Regions from separate parts of the Arthrobacter sp. B10-11 genome, predicted to be linked through region 2. Evidence: riboswitches for the same ligand, from Rfam matches in the RefSeq annotation. Region 2 holds a riboswitch; the other holds the start of a gene.
What was found. Region 2 has a riboswitch for S-adenosylmethionine ahead of metX (homoserine O-acetyltransferase MetX). Riboswitches for the same ligand answer to the same signal wherever they lie in the genome.
Positions count from the first base shown of each region.

Region 1 (5,566 bases), on a different contig from region 2:
ACGCAGTGAAAGCATAGGCACGAATGACAGGCACCGCCCCCACCGCCCCTGTACCGCCTGCACCGGCTGCGGCCGGTTCCTGCTGGCCGGCGCCGTTCGCCGACGCCCCGGTCGACGCGACGGTCACCGTCCCGGGCTCCAAGTCCCTCACCAACAGGTATCTGGTCCTGGCAGCCTTGGCAGACGGCCCGTCCCGGCTCCGCGCACCCCTGCACTCGCGCGACTCCGCCCTGATGATCCAGGCTCTCCGCCAGCTGGGAGCGGGCATCCGGGAAGTCCCGGGAGACGGCTCGTTCGGGCCGGACCTTGAGGTCACGCCCCTGCGTCCGGACGCTGCGCCGGGTGATGTCGCTATTGACTGCGGACTGGCCGGAACCGTGATGCGCTTTGTCCCGCCGGTGGCCGCCCTTCGCAGCGGCGCCACAGTGTTCGACGGAGATCCGCACGCCCGCAAGCGGCCGATGGGCACCATCATCGAGGCGCTGGCTGCGCTCGGCGTCGACGTCCGTTCCGCCGAAGGTACCAGGCCGTCGTCGCTCCCCTTCGCCGTCGATGGCACGGGTGAGGTCCGGGGCGGCCATCTCGTAATTGATGCGAGTGCCTCGTCGCAGTTCGTGTCGGCGCTGCTCCTTGTGGGTGCGCGTTTCACTGAGGGCCTGCACCTGGAGCATGTGGGCAAGCCTGTCCCCAGCCTCGACCACATCAACATGACCGTGGCTGTGCTCCGCGAGGTTGGCGTGTCCGTGGACGATTCCGTCCCGAACCATTGGGTTGTGGCGCCGGGCCCCATCCGGCCCTTCGACCGGCGCATTGAACAGGACCTGTCCAATGCCGGCCCCTTCCTGGCCGCGGCGCTGGCAACCGGCGGCACCGTCCGCATTCCCAACTGGCCCGCACCCACCACGCAGGTGGGCGACCTGTGGCGCAGCATCCTGGCTGCGATGGGCGCCACGGTAACGCTGGACAACGGCACCCTGACCGTCACGGGCGGACCGGAAATCAAAGGTGCGGACTTTGCGGACACCAGTGAACTGGCACCGACCGTTGCCGCGCTGTGCGCACTGGCCACCGGCCCGTCGCGGCTGACCGGCATAGCCCACCTCCGCGGCCATGAGACGGACCGGCTGGCTGCACTCGTCACCGAAATCAACCGCCTGGGCGGGGACGCCGAGGAAACCGCCGACGGCCTGGTGATCCGGCCCGCGAAGCTCCACGGCGGCGTCGTCCACAGCTACGCAGACCACAGGATGGCCACTGCCGGGGCCATCCTGGGCCTCGCCGTGCCAGGTGTCGAAGTAGAAGACATCGGCACCACATCCAAGACAATGCCGGATTTCCCGCAGCTGTGGGAAACCATGCTTGCGCAGCGGAGCCGCCAGGGGGAACAGGCCAGTGGGGCGTAGCACCGGTACCTGGGACGAATCCGATATCCGGGTCCGACCCAACAAGAAAGGTACGCGTCCCCGGACCAAGGACCGGCCCAGCCATGACGACGCCGTGACCGGCCGGATCATCACGGTGGACCGCGGGCGCTACACGGCGGTGGTGGGCGAGGACAGCGGCAATGAACGCACGGTGATCGCCGCGCGTGCGCGTGAACTCCGCCGCTCGCCTGTCGTCGCCGGGGACTTCGTGTCCCTGGTGGGGGATGTTTCCGGAGCACCGGACACCCTTGCCCGGCTCGTCAGGATCCAGGACCGCCGCACGCTGCTGCGGCGCAGCGCCGATGACACCGATCCTATTGAGCGGGCCGTCGTCGCCAATGCGGACCAGCTTGTGGTGGTGGTTGCCGCCGCCAATCCGGAACCACGCACGGGTTTCATCGACCGCGCGCTGGTGGCCGCTTACGACGCCGGGATCGAGCCGCTGCTGCTGGTCACCAAGGCCGACGTCAAGGATCCCACTGAACTCCTGTCCAACTACCGGCACCTGGATTTTCCGGTCATCATCAGCCGCACGGCCGATGCCGCAGCTTCAGGAATCGATGCCCGCTCCGACGACGGGCTATCGGCCCGCCTCGACAGCGACGCCGTGTCGCAACTGCGGGCCCACCTCAACGGCAAGGTCACGGTCATGCTGGGTCATTCGGGCGTCGGGAAATCCACCATGGTCAATGCCCTGACCGGTGCTGAACGGGCAACCGGAGGGGTCAACGCCGTCACCGGGCGGGGGCGGCACACGTCGTCGTCGGCGCTTGCCCTCCGGATCAGCGACGCGCCCGCCGGAAGCTGGATTATCGACACACCGGGCATCCGGTCCTTCGGCCTGGCCCACGTGGATCCGGACCGGATCCTGCGTTCCTTCCCCGACCTCGAACCCGGCACGGACGCTTGCGAACGCGGCTGCAAGCATGATTCCTCCGCCATCAACTGCGGGGTGGACGCCTGGGTGGCAGAAGGAAAAGCTGGCCCGTCAGGGGCTGCGCGGCTGGCATCACTGCGCCGCCTGCTCGGCACCGATCCCCGGATGGAAGCGCAGGAAGCCAAGGAACTCGGCATCGTTTCCTAGCGGGCGAAGGGGCCAAGGACCCGACCTCCCGGCCGGCCGGCCCCGGAGACGGTAGTTTGGAACCATGACCCAACCCGCTTCGAGCTACAACGATGACCTGCGGCTCGCCCATGTCCTGGCCGACTCCGTCGACTCCCAGACCATGAGCCGTTTCAAGGCGCTGGACCTTCAGATTGAAACCAAACCGGACCTGACCCCCGTAACGGATGCCGACAAGGCAGCCGAGGAGTCCATCCGCGGCCAGCTCTCCCGCTCCCGCCCCCGGGATGCCGTCCTCGGCGAAGAGTTCGGCAGCTCAGGCCACGGTTCCCGCCGCTGGATCATCGACCCGATCGACGGCACCAAGAACTTCGTCCGCGGCGTGCCCGTGTGGGCCACCCTGATCGCCCTCGTGGACGAGGGCGAGCCGGTGGTCGGCCTGGTCAGCGCACCGGCGCTGGGCAAGCGCTGGTGGGCCGCGAAAGGCGCCGGCGCCTACATGGGAAGGTCCCTGGCTGCTGCCACGCGGCTGAAGGTGTCCAACGTGTCCAAGCTGTCCGACGCCTCCCTCTCCTATTCAAGCCTGGGCGGGTGGAAGGAGCGCGGCAACCTGGACGAATTCCTGGGCCTCACGGAGGAAGTCTGGCGGACCCGCGCCTACGGGGACTTCTGGTCCTACTGCATGGTCGCCGAGGGATCGGTGGACATCGCCTGTGAGCCGGAGCTGAACCTCTACGACATGGCCGCGCTGGTGCCGATCGTCACCGAGGCCGGCGGCCGCTTCACTTCCCTCGAGGGCGTGGACGGCCCCTTCGGCGGCAACGCCCTGGCCACCAACTCCATCCTCCACTCCGAAGTCCTCAAGCGGCTGAACCCGGACCTCGACGACCTCCTCTGATCCGCGGCCGGATCACCTATATTCCGAATAAACGACGGCGGGCGCCCCTCCCAGGGGACGCCCGCCGTCGTATATTCGACCGGAAGCCCGTTCTTCCGGCGGGCGTAACAAAGTGCTTAATAATCGCCGCCGCTTTCCCGCGGCGCCGTGAATGTCCTAATCTCGAAACAGGTCACGAGTGCCAGCGCGAAACCCCGGTTTGCTGGCCGGCAACCCTCCATTCGCGGTGGGGTGCCCCGGGTGACGACCAGGCCGGTCCGGAACGGACCCGGCAAGCGCGGATCCCCGGAGTGAGGGGTCCCTTTACAGTGAGGTCCCCATGACTACTGCCACGTTCCCCGCAACCCCCGGAACCACCACCGCCGCAGGGCTCTTGGACGAACGGTTCACCGTTGCCCGGCGCCCCCTCTCCGCAGTCACCGGAGCGGAAATCCAGGCGCCGCTGATCCAGGGCGGCCACGTCCGCTACGCGAACCTGGACTACGGCGCGTCCGCACCGGCATTGTCCGTGGTCTCCGCCTACCTCAATGAGATCCTGCCGTATTACGCCAGCGTGCACCGCGGAGCGGGCTACGCCTCGCAGATCAGCACGTCCGTGTACGAGAATGCACGGAACATCGTCCGCGGGTTCGTGGGCGGCAGGGCGGACGATTCGGTGATCTTCACCCGGAACACCACGGACTCCCTGAACCTGCTGGCGGGCTGCCTCCCGGTGGCGGACGGCCGCCACACCGGCGAGGTGCTGTACCTCGACATCGAACACCACGCCAACCTGCTCCCCTGGCAGGGCGTCCCGCACCGCAGCGTAGTGGCTTCTTCCACCCTGAAGGCCACGCTGGAGAGCCTCCGCTCCGAACTCAGCCAGGGCGACATCAGCCTGCTGGCGGTGACGGGTGCTTCCAACGTCACCGGCGAAATCCTCCCTATCCGCGAGCTGGCCGCCCTGGCCCACGAACACGGAGCAAGGATCGTTGTGGATGCAGCACAGCTGGCACCGCACCGCCGTATCGACATCGCAGCGGACGACGTCGATTACCTCGCCTTCTCGGGCCATAAGCTGTACGCGCCATTCGGCAGCGGCGTCCTGGTCGGCCGGCCGGACTGGCTCGACGCCGGGACCCCGCACCTGGCAGGAGGGGGCGCCGTCCGTGAGGCACGGCTGGACTCCGTCAGCTGGGCAACGGGACCGGCGCGGCATGAGGGCGGCTCGCCCAACGTGCTCGGAGCGGCCACGCTGGCGCGGGCCACGCAGGTCATCGGCGCCCTGGATCCGGAGCTGTGGCACGCGCATGAGAACGCCATCCGGTCCTTCCTCGTGGAGGGGCTGGGCAAGATCGACGGCGTCACCGTGCACCAGATCTTCAGCGACACGGACCAGGCCACTGACACGATCGGCGTGGTCAACTTCTCCGTGGCCGGCTACGACGCGGGCCTCGTGGCGGCCTACCTGTCCGCTGAACACGGCGTGGGCCTGCGGGACGGCCGCTTTTGCGCCCATCCGCTGCTCAAGCGGCTGGGCCTGCCGTCGGGCTCGCTGCGGGCGAGCTTCGGCGTGGGCTCCCGGTTGGAGGATGCGCAGCGCCTGCTTGCCGGCATCGAGGAACTCCGCCGGACCGGACTGGGCTGGGACTACGTGGTGGACGCGGGCCGCTGGGTGCCGGCCAACGACACCCGCAGCTACCCGGACTGGGCGCCCAACACTCCCGGCACCGCCGGCGCCGCCCCCTGCACCGACGACTAGGAACAGAAGTCCGGCGCCACCCGCGGTGCGGTAAATTCGAGGGGTAAGAATTCCAGCCTGCCCGAAGGAGACTGCACGTGGCACGGGGAGGCCCCAAACTGCACCACCAGCGCCGGTACGAGCTCGGCCAAAGCTTCCAGGACGGCGGTGAGCACTACGACCGCGTCCGGCCCGGTTATCCCGCCGACTCCGCGGACTGGCTCATCGGCAGCGTCCGCAGGGCAGGCGGCGCGTCCGACGCCGCCGACATCGGGGCCGGCACCGGAAAGTTCACGGCGTTGCTGGTCCAGCGCGGCCTGTCGGTCGCCGCCGTGGATCCCTCGGAGGACATGCTCACCCAGCTGCGGCTGGTCCTTCCGGGCGTTCCCGCGTCGGTGGGCACCGCGGAGGCCACCGGCCTCGCGGACGAAGCATTCGACGTCGTCAGCGTCGCCCAGGCC
Region 1 covers NZ_JAWMTH010000001.1:420,192-425,757, forward strand. Annotated here, with positions in the region: gene RW112_RS02015 (DoxX family protein) at 1-17, shown strand, start outside; gene aroA (3-phosphoshikimate 1-carboxyvinyltransferase) at 24-1,403, shown strand; gene RW112_RS02025 (ribosome small subunit-dependent GTPase A) at 1,393-2,508, shown strand; gene hisN (histidinol-phosphatase) at 2,573-3,385, shown strand; SAM riboswitch class IV at 3,556-3,669, shown strand; gene RW112_RS02035 (aminotransferase class V-fold PLP-dependent enzyme) at 3,705-5,126, shown strand; gene RW112_RS02040 (class I SAM-dependent methyltransferase) at 5,204-5,566, shown strand, end outside.
Region 1: it holds a riboswitch for S-adenosylmethionine, as region 2 does, so the genes downstream of both, RW112_RS02035 (aminotransferase class V-fold PLP-dependent enzyme) here and metX (homoserine O-acetyltransferase MetX) in region 2, are expected to answer to the same signal.

Region 2 (5,566 bases):
CTCGCGGCGCTGATCGGTATTCCGTCCCTGGGGCTCTATGCCGCCGGCCGGGCCCTGGGCATTACCACCGCCATCATCCCCAGCGCGCTGGACGCCTTCTGGTGGACCATTCCCGTACTGATCCTGTCTGCCGTGCGGCACGGGATCGTCGAGGAAGTCATTGTGGTGGGGTACCTGCTGGACCGGCTCGGAAAATTCGGATGGAGCGTTCCGCTGGCCATTTTCGCAAGTTCCATGCTCCGCGGCAGCTACCACCTCTACCAGGGCTTCGGCCCGTTCCTGGGCAACGCCGTCATGGGGGTGGTCTTCGCCTGGATCTACACCAGGACCCGCCGGGTGATGCCGCTGGTGATTGCCCACGCCCTGCTGGACATCGTGGCCTTCGTCGGCTTCAGCCTCTTCGGCAAGGCCATCGGGCTGGGTTAAGCCGGGTTGAATTGGGTTGAGCCGGGTTAAAAGGATTCGGCCGCTATCGGTGGGTGACGTCGTTGGCACCCGCTGATAGCGGCCGAAGTTTTTGGTGTGGCACCGTTCAGGGGCAACAGGCTGCCTGTGGTCCGGAGCGGACCACACGGTGGAACAGGATCAGATGATTACTGCCCCGGAGGCGGTTTCGAAGGTGACGGAAAGGATTCCCGGCGTCCCTTTCGGGGCGACCCATTCAACCGCGACATCCTCCAAGGGCTTCTCGACCGGCTGACCGAGCCATTCCGTGACGCGTTCGGCCGAGCCGGCGATGGTGAGGCTGGACATCTTGACGTTGCTTGGGTAGGCGTTGGACGGGTGAAGCTCCGGGTCGCCTTCCCACTTGAGCATGTAAGGCACCTGCGGGTCTGCGATGAGGCCCAGGATGCCGATCTGCTTCCAAACGAGCTCGCGGCCGTCGGGGAACTTGCGGTTGCCGTTGACAGCCGAGCGGCCAAGGCGTTCTTCGAACGGAGCCAGGTCGTCCACTTCGACGCACCAGCCCATCCAGCCGCCGCCCGCCGCGGAGCGGGCACGTACGGCCTGCCCGAATGGCGCCTTGTCGGATGCCGGGTGGTCCAGGACCTCCACGACCTCCAGGTATTTGTGCCCGGCGAGGGGGATAATCATGTTGCGGGTGCCAAAACGGGGGTGTACCCCGCCCTTCACGGCTTCGACGCCGAGGGCGGTTGCAATACGTTCGGTGGTGGCAGCCAGGCCATCTTGTTCACAGGCGTAAGAGACGTGATCCATGCGCATGCCATCATCTTGGCACTTTGTGATGGAGCTCTCAGCTAAGGGTGCCCTAACCGTGGTGGGATGTCATTGCGGTCCGGCCTGAGGGCCCGAAATAACGCGGCCGACGTCCTTCGTCACAAACCTGTTCACACGCATTCAGCCGTTCCTACACTGAGTCCGGGTCAGGACCGCCTGGCGGCACCGGCCCTGCCATGGCAGGTCCTGCCCCGGCACAGGTGCCCTCCACAGAAGGAGCTTCCCGTTGTCCAATGCATGGTCATTCGAAACCCGTCAGATCCACGCCGGCCAGGAGCCGGACAGCGCCACCGGTGCCAGGGCACTGCCCATCTACCAGACGACGTCGTTCGTGTTCCCGAGCGCTGAAAGCGCCGCCAACCGCTTCGCACTGGCCGAACTGGCACCCATCTACACCCGCATCGGCAACCCCACCCAGGACGCCGTGGAACAGCGCGTCGCCAGCCTGGAAGGTGGACTGGCCGCGCTGCTGCTCAGCTCGGGCCAGGCCGCGGAAACGTTTGCCATCCTCAACGTGGCTGAAGCCGGCGACCACGTGGTGGCCAGTCCCAGCCTTTACGGCGGCACCTACAACCTGCTGGCCCACACCCTGAAGAAGTTCGGCGTCACCGTGACGTTCGTCGAGGATCCGGACAACCTGCAGCAGTGGGAGGACGCCGTCCGGCCCAACACCAAGCTCTTCTTCGCCGAGGTGGTGTCCAACCCGCGCCAGGATGTCCTGGATATCGAAGGCGTGTCCGGCGTTGCCCACGCGGCAGGTGTCCCGCTGATCGTGGACAACACGTTGTCCACTCCCTACCTCATCCGCCCGTTGGAATGGGGCGCCGACATTGTGGTGCACTCGGCCACGAAGTACCTTGGCGGGCACGGCAGCGCCATCGCCGGCGTGATTGTGGACTCGGGGAACTTCGACTTCGGCAAGGACCCGGCGAAGTTCCCCGGCTTCAACACCCCGGACCCCACCTACAACGGCCTTGTCTACGCGCGGGATCTCGGGGCGGAGGGTGCCTTGGGCGCGAACCTGTCCTACATCCTCAAAGCCCGCGTCCAGCTGCTGCGCGACCTGGGGTCCGCGGTTTCACCGTTCAACGCCTTCCTCATCGCCCAGGGCCTGGAAACCCTGAGCCTGCGCGTTGAGCGGCACGTCGCCAATGCGGTGGGCGTCGCCGAGTGGCTGGAGTCCAGGGACGACGTCGAATCCGTCGCCTACGCGGGCCTGCCGTCCAGCCCCTGGTATGAGCGCGGCCGCAAGTACGGGCCCAAGGGCACCGGCGCGATCGTCTCGTTCAACATCGCCGGCGGCGCGGAGGCCGGCAAGCGGTTCGTGGACGCCCTGGAGCTCCACTCCCACGTGGCAAACATCGGCGACGTGCGCTCCCTGGTCATCCACCCGGCGTCGACCACGCACAGCCAGCTGACGGCGGAACAGCAGGCCGTGGCGGGCGTGACCCCCGGCCTGGTCCGCCTCTCGGTGGGGCTCGAACACATCGATGACATCATCGCCGACCTCGACGCCGGTTTCCGCGCCGCCAAGGGCGACTGACCGCACTGACTCCCGGCGTCGTCGACGCCGGGAGTCACATTGCTGTCACAATCTTCGCCATTGCGGCGACGCATTTCGTAGACTCTCTACAGGTCATGAGTGCCAGCGACAGCCCCGGCTTGCTGGCCGGCAACCCTCCTTCCGCGGCGGGGTGCCCCGGGTGAAGACCTGGCCTGCCGGCCAGTTGGCGGCAGGCAAGCGCGAAGAAGAGGTCCTCAGATGACGATTGCCGTCACCCGCAGCGGTGTACCCGGAACCAGCAGCCCCAACGAGCCGTTCACCGCCCCCGTCCCGGACGGTACCGTCAAGTTCCTGAGCGTCGGCGGACTCGACCTGGAAGCCGGCGGCCACCTCCCGGACGTCACACTCGCCTACGAAACGTGGGGAACGCTGAACCCGGACCGTTCCAACGCCGTGCTGGTGCAGCACGCCCTGACCGGCAGCACGCATGTCACCAGGGGTGCCAGCGACGAGGAAGGCTGGTGGGAGCAGCTGGCCGGCCCGGGCGCCCCGGTTGATACGGACAAGTATTTCGTGGTCTCCATCAACATCCTGGGCGGATGTTATGGCTCCACCGGCCCGTCGACCCCGGCCCCGGACGGGAAGCCGTGGGGTTCGCGCTTTCCCCTGGTGACCCTGCGCGACACCACGGCGGCCGAAGCCCGGCTGGCAGACGCACTGGGCATCGGAAGCTGGTACGCGGTACTGGGCGGCTCCCTCGGCGGAGCCCGCGCCCTGGAATGGGCCGTGACCTACCCTGACCGCGTCCGGCGCTGCGGCGTGATAGCCAGCGGCGCCAGCAGCACCGCCGAGCAGATCGCGTTCGCGCAGGCGCAGACCCTCGCCATCCGCCAGGACGCCAACTTCAACGACGGCGACTACTACGGCAGTCCGGAACCGGAGGCCGGCCTGGCCCTGGCGCGCAGGATTGCGCACATTACGTACCGCTCCGCCGACGAACTCGCAGCCCGGTTCGGCCGCAGCCCGCAAGGCGGCGAAGCCCCGCTCCAGGCAGTGTCGCTCGGGGAGCGCGGCCGCTACCAGGTGGAGAGCTACCTCGATTACCAGGGCACCAAGCTGGTGCGCCGCTTCGATGCCAACAGCTACATCGCCATCACCGAGGCCCTCATGAGCCACGATGTGGGCCGGGGACGCGGTCCGCTTACGGAAGCACTGGCGGAGGCCAAAGCTGAGTTCTTCATCGCCGCAGTGAACACGGACCGGCTGTACTTCCCTGCACAGTCCCACGAACTCGCGGCAGCGCTCCCCGGTGACGTCCCCGTCCACGTCATCGATGCGCCCATTGGCCATGACGGCTTCCTCACCGAGATCGGCCAGCTCAGCGCGCAGCTGAGGCAGAACTTCTTCGCATAGTCCGCCGGCGAAATGTGCGTTTTTGCAGAGCTGTTCTGCAGAAAATGGCGTTGAGCCTGCGGCAATGTGAGTCCATACTCTAGGGGACCGGCGCGCGTTGGTGGTGCACATCACACGCGGCCGCTACGGAATGGTCCACATGGTGTCGACGGAGACGCCGAAGGAGTTCACAATGAGCACGCACGACTCCGCCGCAAGGCGAGTAGATGAGACTGATGTCAAGGCTTCCGGGCTGAGGAAAGTAGTGACGGCCTCCATGGCCGGCACCGTCGTTGAATGGTATGAATTCTTCCTCTACGCTTCGGCGGCCACCCTGGTTTTCGGCAAGTTGTTTTTCCCCAATTCCGGTACGGAGCTGGACGGGATCATTGCCGCCTTCGTTACCTACGCTGTGGGCTTCGTGGCCCGTCCCATCGGTGGCATCGTGTTCGGCCACTTCGGCGACAAGTTCGGCCGCAAGCAGCTGCTCCAGCTCAGCATCATCCTGGTGGGTGTTTCCACGTTCCTGATGGGCTGCCTCCCCACCTTCCAGCAGATCGGCTACTGGGCCCCGGCACTGCTGGTGTTCCTGCGGTTCGTGCAGGGCTTCGCCGTCGGCGGTGAATGGGGCGGCGCCGTGCTGCTCGTGGCCGAGCACAGCCCCAGCAAGTCCCGCGGGTTCTGGTCCAGCTGGCCGCAATCAGCGGTGCCCATGGGCAACCTGCTCGCCACCGGCGTACTGTTCACGCTGTCCTCGACGCTGTCCTCGGCCGACTTCCTCAGCTGGGGCTGGCGGGTCGCATTCTGGCTCTCTGCTGTGATCGTGATCGTGGGCTACTACATCCGCACCAAGGTCCAGGACGCGCCGATCTTCCTCGAGGCACGCAAGGAAGTTGTGGTTGAGAACAAGGGCTACGGCGTTGCCGAGGTCTTCCGCCGCTACCCGCGCGGCGTCTTCACCGCCATGGGCCTGCGGTTCGCTGAGAACATCCTCTACTACCTCGTGGTCACGTTCTCCATCACCTACCTGAAGGTGGTAGTCCAGACCGACACGTCCAGGATCCTCCTGCTGCTCCTGGTGGCGCACTTCATCCACTTCTGCGCCGTTCCGATGGTCGGCAAGCTCTCGGACGCTTTCGGACGCAAGCCCGTTTACATGGCCGGCGCAGTCCTCGGCGGCACGTGGGGCTTCTTCGCCTTCCCGATGATGGACACCAAGAACGATCTGGTCATCCTGGCTGCCATCACCATCGGCCTCCTGTTCCACGCGCTGATGTATGCCGGCCAGCCTGCGATCATGGCTGAGATGTTCCCGACGCGGATGCGCTACTCCGGTGTGTCACTCGGATACCAGGTCACCTCGATCGTCGCCGGTTCACTGGCCCCGATCATCGCCACAGCGCTGCTGAGCAACTTCAAGTCCTCCGTTCC
Region 2 covers NZ_JAWMTH010000005.1:317,013-322,578, forward strand. Annotated here, with positions in the region: gene RW112_RS16860 (CPBP family intramembrane glutamic endopeptidase) at 1-426, shown strand, start outside; gene RW112_RS16865 (VOC family protein) at 586-1,224, opposite strand; gene RW112_RS16870 (bifunctional o-acetylhomoserine/o-acetylserine sulfhydrylase) at 1,466-2,782, shown strand; SAM riboswitch class IV at 2,874-2,989, shown strand; gene metX (homoserine O-acetyltransferase MetX) at 3,002-4,156, shown strand; gene RW112_RS16880 (MFS transporter) at 4,329-5,566, shown strand, end outside.